One region of the Paenarthrobacter sp. NPDC090517 genome, then DNA from elsewhere that is predicted to be linked to it. Evidence: predicted binding sites of a transcription regulator. Region 1 holds the regulator's gene; the other holds the start of a gene.

The links. Region 1 encodes LexA, which represses DNA repair genes until DNA is damaged. Its sites were predicted from a motif close to TCGAACANNTGTTCGA; they were not measured.
Region 2: ACIQTW_RS13725 (LexA family protein) is a predicted target of LexA. The motif match lies at 1,320-1,335, and genes of this name have one in related genera.

Annotation. Positions count from the first base shown of each region.
Region 1 covers NZ_JBIVXN010000006.1:45,855-49,060, reverse strand. Annotated here, with positions in the region: gene ACIQTW_RS17380 (ATP-dependent DNA helicase) at 1-958, shown strand, start outside; gene lexA (transcriptional repressor LexA) at 964-1,707, opposite strand; gene ACIQTW_RS17370 (LysM peptidoglycan-binding domain-containing protein) at 2,058-2,417, shown strand; gene ACIQTW_RS17365 (histidinol-phosphate transaminase) at 2,495-3,206, shown strand, end outside.
Region 2 covers NZ_JBIVXN010000004.1:24,263-27,468, reverse strand. Annotated here, with positions in the region: gene ACIQTW_RS13735 (SDR family oxidoreductase) at 1-562, shown strand, start outside; gene ACIQTW_RS13730 (dihydrofolate reductase family protein) at 607-1,203, shown strand; gene ACIQTW_RS13725 (LexA family protein) at 1,349-1,780, shown strand; gene ACIQTW_RS13720 (LacI family DNA-binding transcriptional regulator) at 1,771-2,793, opposite strand; gene ACIQTW_RS13715 (sugar porter family MFS transporter) at 2,930-3,206, shown strand, end outside.

The sequences.
Region 1 (3,206 bases):
GCTCATGCTGATCCTGGAATTGTGCGAACGCATGCTGGCCGCCAAGGAGAACCGCGAAGTGGTCTGGTTTTCCCGAAACAGCACGTTCGACCCCCAGCAGGGGTATTCACAACCTGATGAAACTGCCCCGGCCTTAATTAACATCGCCCCGCTCAGCGTCGCCGGACGGCTTCGCGAAGGGCTCTTTGCCGGCCACACTGTAGTGCTGACCTCCGCCACGCTAGCCATCGGCTCGGCTTTTGAACCGGCAGCAGGTGGCCTCGGCCTCATCGGCGACGGCGCCCCGAGCTGGACCGGGATCGATGTGGGTTCGCCCTTTGATTATCCCAAACAGGGTGTCCTGTATGTGGCAAAGCACCTCCCGAAACCCGGGCGCGGTACCTCGCCCGAGGCGCTCGACGAATTGGAAGACCTCATCCGGGCGTCCGGCGGGGGAGCCCTGTGCCTGTTCTCCTCGCGGCGTGCGGCCGAAGAAGCAGCCGACGCCATGCGGCTCCGGCTGGACGTGGATATCCTCTGCCAAGGCGAATCCACCATGGCGGCCCTCGTGAAGCAGTTCGCCGATGAGCCCGACACATGTCTCTTCGGAACCATGTCACTGTGGCAGGGCGTAGACGTTCCGGGTGGCTCGTGCCGCTTAGTGGTCATTGACCGTATTCCCTTCCCACGGCCTGATGATCCCCTGATGACTGCGCGCTCCAGGGCAGTGGCGCAATCAGGTGGGAATGGCTTTATGGCCGTATCAGCTACGCACGCTGCCATCCGACTGGCGCAGGGCGCTGGCCGCCTGATCCGTTCGACAGGGGACAAGGGGGTAGTCGCAGTGCTGGACTCCCGGCTTTCGACGGAACGCTACGGAGGCTTCCTGCGTGCCGCTCTGCCGCCGTTCTGGGCAACGACCGACCGAACAGTAGTCCGTGGCGTCCTGGAGCGTCTGGGCTCGTCCAAGGCCTCGTAGAGCGCCTAAAGGGAGCGGAGTACCGAAACTACCTTGCCCATGATGGTGGCTTGATCACCCAGGATGGGTTCGTACTGGGTGTTCTGCGGGAGCAGCCACGTATGGCCATCCCGCTGCCGGAAGGTCTTCACGGTTGCTTCGTCATCCAGTAGGGCTGCCACTATGTCGCCGTTGATGGCGTCGTTCTGGCGGCGGACCACCACCCAATCACCGTCACAAATGGCGGCGTCAATCATGGAATCGCCGGCCACTTTCAGCATGAACAATTCGCCATGCCCCACAAGTTGCCGGGGGAGCGCAAGCACGTCTTCCACCGTCTGGTCAGCCAGGATGGGGCCACCGGCCGCAATGCGGCCCACCAGAGGGACCATGGCGGTATCACTTGCACTGGCCAGCTCTGTTACGTTCAGGCCACCCGCGCTGCGAAGGGTGGTGGGCGCTTCCACGCCCGGTATGGGGCCACCGTCCAGGGTCAGAGGCATCAGGACTTCCATGGCGCGAGGACGCTTGGGGTCCCTGCGGAGATAGCCGAGCTTCTCCAGTTGGGACAGCTGATGAGTGACGCTCGACAAACTGGCCAGACCCACGGTGTCGCCGATCTCGCGCATGCTGGGCGGGTATCCGTTGTCATTGACAGACCGCTGGATGGTCTCCAGGATCTTTTTCTGCCGGACAGTCAGGCTCTTGGGACTCTTCTGAGGCTGCTGGCTCCGCAGGGGTGCCCCGCCGCCCGTGGCTTTCGCTGCCATGTTCGCCAATGCCTTTCCATTTCGCCCCGAAGCGAGCCCGGGGTTGTCGGGTCTGCAAAAAATGTCAGACCCTCCTGTTCCACTGAAACAGTGCTGTTTCTTCACTCAAACGTAGGGCAGGCACAGGCGTTTATCAAACATTTGTTCTAGCGAGTCTCGACACCGTTCGTTGATAAGTGCTAAAAATGTCATAGCAAGGTTCGAATATGTGTTCTATAAACCAGATGCTGACGCCGGATGTTCGAACAGAGTGTTCGAACAACCGGGAATCAGATGACGGGAACACAAAGAATTGGCCGCCAAGCACCGGGCACCCCGGAACCTGGCAATAGCTCAGAAGGGCTCAGCTCATGTCCGCAATCACTACGTTCGCTGATTTCCGCACCACTCAGGCACCCACTCGCCTGCGTCTCACCCGGCGGGGACGGATTGTCTTCTTCGGCATCCCGGCAATGCTGTTGGTGGCGGCGCTGCTGACCCTCGCCGGTTTTATCAACTCCCCGGCCAAGGCGTCGGACTCCCAGTCCCAACTGCGTCCGCCTGTTGCAGTCACTGTCACGGTTCAGCCGGGCCAATCCCTCTGGGGCATCGCCGGGGCGGCTGCGCCCGAGCGGGACCCTCGTGATGTCATCGCGGAGATCATCCAGCTGAACGACCTCCGTGGCGGCCGCATCCTGCCCGGCCAGCAGCTGTTCGTTCCTGCGAACTAGTTGTCCACCACCCGCGGGATCCGCTGGCCTGGCGTCACAGTTACCCGGCGGTCCCGGCTGCCCCTTAAACTGTGATGGTGAGTGACCAGCTTGAGCGACTTGACAGACTTCCCCTCCGGACCAACCTGCGTGGACTGAGCCCCTATGGCGCACCGCAGCTTGACGTCCCCATCCTGCTCAACGTCAACGAAAACACTCATGGGGTCCCAGCTGATGTCCAAGCCGCCATCACCGAGGCTGTTGCCGCTGCGGCTACAGGGCTGAACCGCTATCCGGACCGCGAGTTCACCGAACTACGTGAAGCCTTGGCCGAGTACCTTGGCCACGGACTTTCTCCAGACAATATCTGGGCGGCCAACGGATCCAACGAAGTCCTGCAGCAAATCCTCCAGGCATTTGGTGGACCGGGACGCAAGGCGCTCGGGTTCCCGCCCACGTACTCCATGTACCCCCTCCTGGCGAGTGGCACGGACACAGAGTATGTCCGCGGGGTGCGTGCTGACGATTACGGGCTGGATGCCGAATCGGCCGCCGCGCAGGTTCGGGAAACGGGTGCCAACATTGTGTTCCTGTGCTCACCCAACAACCCCACCGGTACAGGGTTGAGCTTGGACGTTGTTGAAGCCGTCTACGAGGCTGGCGAAGCGAGCCAAGCGATCGTGATCGTGGACGAGGCCTACCACGAGTTCGCGCACGACAATACTCCGAGCGCCATGACGTTGTTGCCTGGACGTGAGCGGTTGATCGTCTCGCGAACCATGAGTAAAGCGTTCGCACTGGCGGGTGCCC
Region 2 (3,206 bases), on a different contig from region 1:
GCTTGCAGCCGGCGACCTCAGTGATCCGGCGGTGCCGGCAGAACTGGTCACTGCCGCACTTTGCCTTGGCCCGGTGCGCGGTCTGGTGATGTCGCATTGCGAGTCGGTGGACAGCTCCATCCTCAGTACCTCGGTACAGAGCTGGGATCGGCATTTCGCTGTGAATTCGAGAGCCACTTGGCTGCTGATCAAAGCCTTCGCTGAGCAACTCCCCGTTGTTGAGCATGGGGAAGTTGGCGGGCGGATCGTCGCCTTGACCAGCGACCATACTGTTCATAACTTGCCCTATGGTGCCAGCAAGGGCGCCTTGGACCGGATTGTCACGGCCGCCGCGGTGGAACTGGCTGATCGTGGTGTTCGGGCCAATGTGGTGAATCCCGGGCCAATTGACACCGGATGGATGGACGAGTCAATCCGGCAGTGGGGGACCTCCGCCACCCCGGCCGGCCGCTTGGGAACCGCGGAAGACACGGCAAACCTGGTCCGTTTCCTATTCTCGGATGCAGGCTCATGGATCAACGGGCAGGTGCTGCACAGCAACGGTGGTTTCAAGGTGGGATAGTGCACCGGCTGACCCTTGCGGGCCGGTGGTGGCATGATGGGCGCATGAGCCAAGTCACATGCGATCTGACTGTTTCGCTGGATGGATTTGTTGCCGGGCCCAACCAGCGCGTGGAGGAGCCGTTGGGCGACGGCGGAGAGCTCCTGCACAGGTGGATGTTCGAAGAGCCGGAGGCGAATGCGCCTGAGATTGAAGGGATCCTCGCGGCCGGTGCCTTCATCATGGGACGCAACATGTTTGCGGGGCCCGGACCCGCGGCGTGGGACACGGAATGGCGGGGTTGGTGGGGCGAGGACCCGCCGTATCACGCACCGGTTTTCGTCCTTACCCACCATCGGCGTGAGCCGTTGGAGATGGAAGGCGGAACAACGTTCAACTTTGTTACCGACGGCATCGAATCGGCATTGATGCAGGCCCGCGAGGCTGCCGGGGACAAAGATGTAGCCATTGCCGGGGGTGCGCAGACTGCCCGCCAGTATCTTTCGGCCGGGCTCATGGACGAGCTGCGGCTCCACATTTCACCCATGGTTCTGGGTGGTGGCGAGCGATTGCTCGACGGCGTGGGGGACCTGCAGCTGGAGCAGACCCAGGTGCGCGCGACCAGCTTGGTAACGCACGTGCGGTACCGCGTGGTTCACTAGTCACCCAAGAGCGCTGGTCTCGCAGCAGTGAGATCCGAACGCGGGAACGACCACCACCCGGTGACGGGGGTGAAGGCTAGGGGCACAATGTCCGCCATCCGCTGTACACTGAACTATCGAACATATATTCGAATAAAGGTGTGTTGTGGGCGTGATAGTCGGCCCCCGCGTGATAGATGCGGGCTTTTCCCTTATGTCAGTACTGCTGGCGCCTATCCCGGTGGCGGCGGGGTATCCGTCGCCCGCGCAGGACTATTTTGATGGTCGGATCGACCTCAATGAGCACCTGATCAAGGACGTCACCAGCACATTCGTAGTGAGGGTGACCGGTGAGTCCATGGAGGGCGCCGGAATCAGTGACGGCGATGAGTTGATCGTCAACCGGGCGCTCGAGCCCAAGGACGGCTCCGTCGTCGTAGCGGTCCTTGACGGCGAGCTGACCATCAAAAGGCTACGGGTCACGCCTGCGGGCGTTGTCCTGCAGGCCGACAATCCCAAGTACCCGGACATTCGCGTCCCCGCAATGTCGGAGCTGACCATTTGGGGTGTCGCTACCACGTGCCTGCATCACATTTGACTGTATGCAACCGGCGGGGCGGTCGAGTTTCGCACCACGAGCTGCGGTGTGAGGCGCCTGTCTGCGGCGGGCCCATCGGGATTGCTGAGGCGTTCCAAGGCAACGGTTCCCGCAATCTGACCGAGTTCAACAGCGTGGAGGTCAACCGATGTGAGGTCGATGCCGTGGAGTCCGGAGGTCCTCGAGTTGTCGTATCCCACCAGGGAAAGCTCGGACGGCAATGAAAGACCCTTGGCGTACGCAGCCTCGCGGGCACCCAGGGCGAGCTGGTCATTGTGGGTGAATATCGCCGTTGGCCGGTCAGTCATAGCGAGCAATTTGGCGGCCGCCCGCTGTCCGGCGTCCTGCGTAAAGTCGTCGGCCTCGAGCAATAGCGGCTTCAGCCCGGCGTCGCGCATGGTTTGTGCGTAACTCCGCCTGCGGACCGTATGACCGTCGTAGACGGGCCCTGCCAGGTGGGCGATTCTTGTGTGACCCAGCCCGATGAGGTGAGCGGTGGCCGCGCGGGCGCCGGCGGCATCGTCTGAATAGACGCTGTCCACGCCCTCCACGGGACGCGTTACGCTGACCATGGGAACGATCCTGGCCAATTCATGGACCCGTTCGTCCGAATCCAGCAGGGTGGCGGCAATGATTATCCCCACTCGCGCCTCAATTAGTGATTCCAGAGCGCCGTGGTCCTCTCCGCCAACAGACCGGGAGACACTCAGGATGAGCCTGTTGCCATCCTGCGGCAGTGCCATGCGGACGCCGTTGAGGATGTCGGCGTAGACCTCATTGCGGATGTCCAGGAGATGGAGGCCGACGGCGGACCGATGCTTTCGTGCGAGATCGGCAGCTACTGCGTTGGGTCGGTAGCCCAGGCGCTTTGCGGCATCGAAGATCGCCTGTTTGGTTTCCTCGCTGACGCCCGGCGCGCCCCGGAAGGCAAAAGACACGAGGGTTCGGGAGACGCCGACTTCCCTGGCGACGTCGCTTTGGGTGGCCGAACGATGGCGGTTGTCGATAACCATGTCCTCATCCTCCCATGATGGAAAGGCGGGATCTTAGCGATTTGTTAGTTTGACCTTACATTTAAGCCTTTCGCGCGTTAGTCTGTATTCAGCGCGGGGTGAATATGACCCGCAACACACCGACAAAGGAGTCTTGATGTCTGCCACACAAACGCAGCGGGGAGCCGCCGATGGCACTTCCCTCCCTCCGCTGACAAATGGTCCGCACAGAAAGCGCCTCGGCCTCGTTGCCTTGATAGCCACCTTCGGTGGTCTTCTCTTCGGCTACGACACCGGCGTTATCAACGGCGCACTGAGGCCTATGACCGTGGACCTCGCATTGACGCCGCTGACGGAAGGAATCGTCACCAGCTCCCTTTTGTTCGGAGCAGCTGCCGGAGCGGTTGGCGGCGGGCGCTTGTCCGATAGTTGGG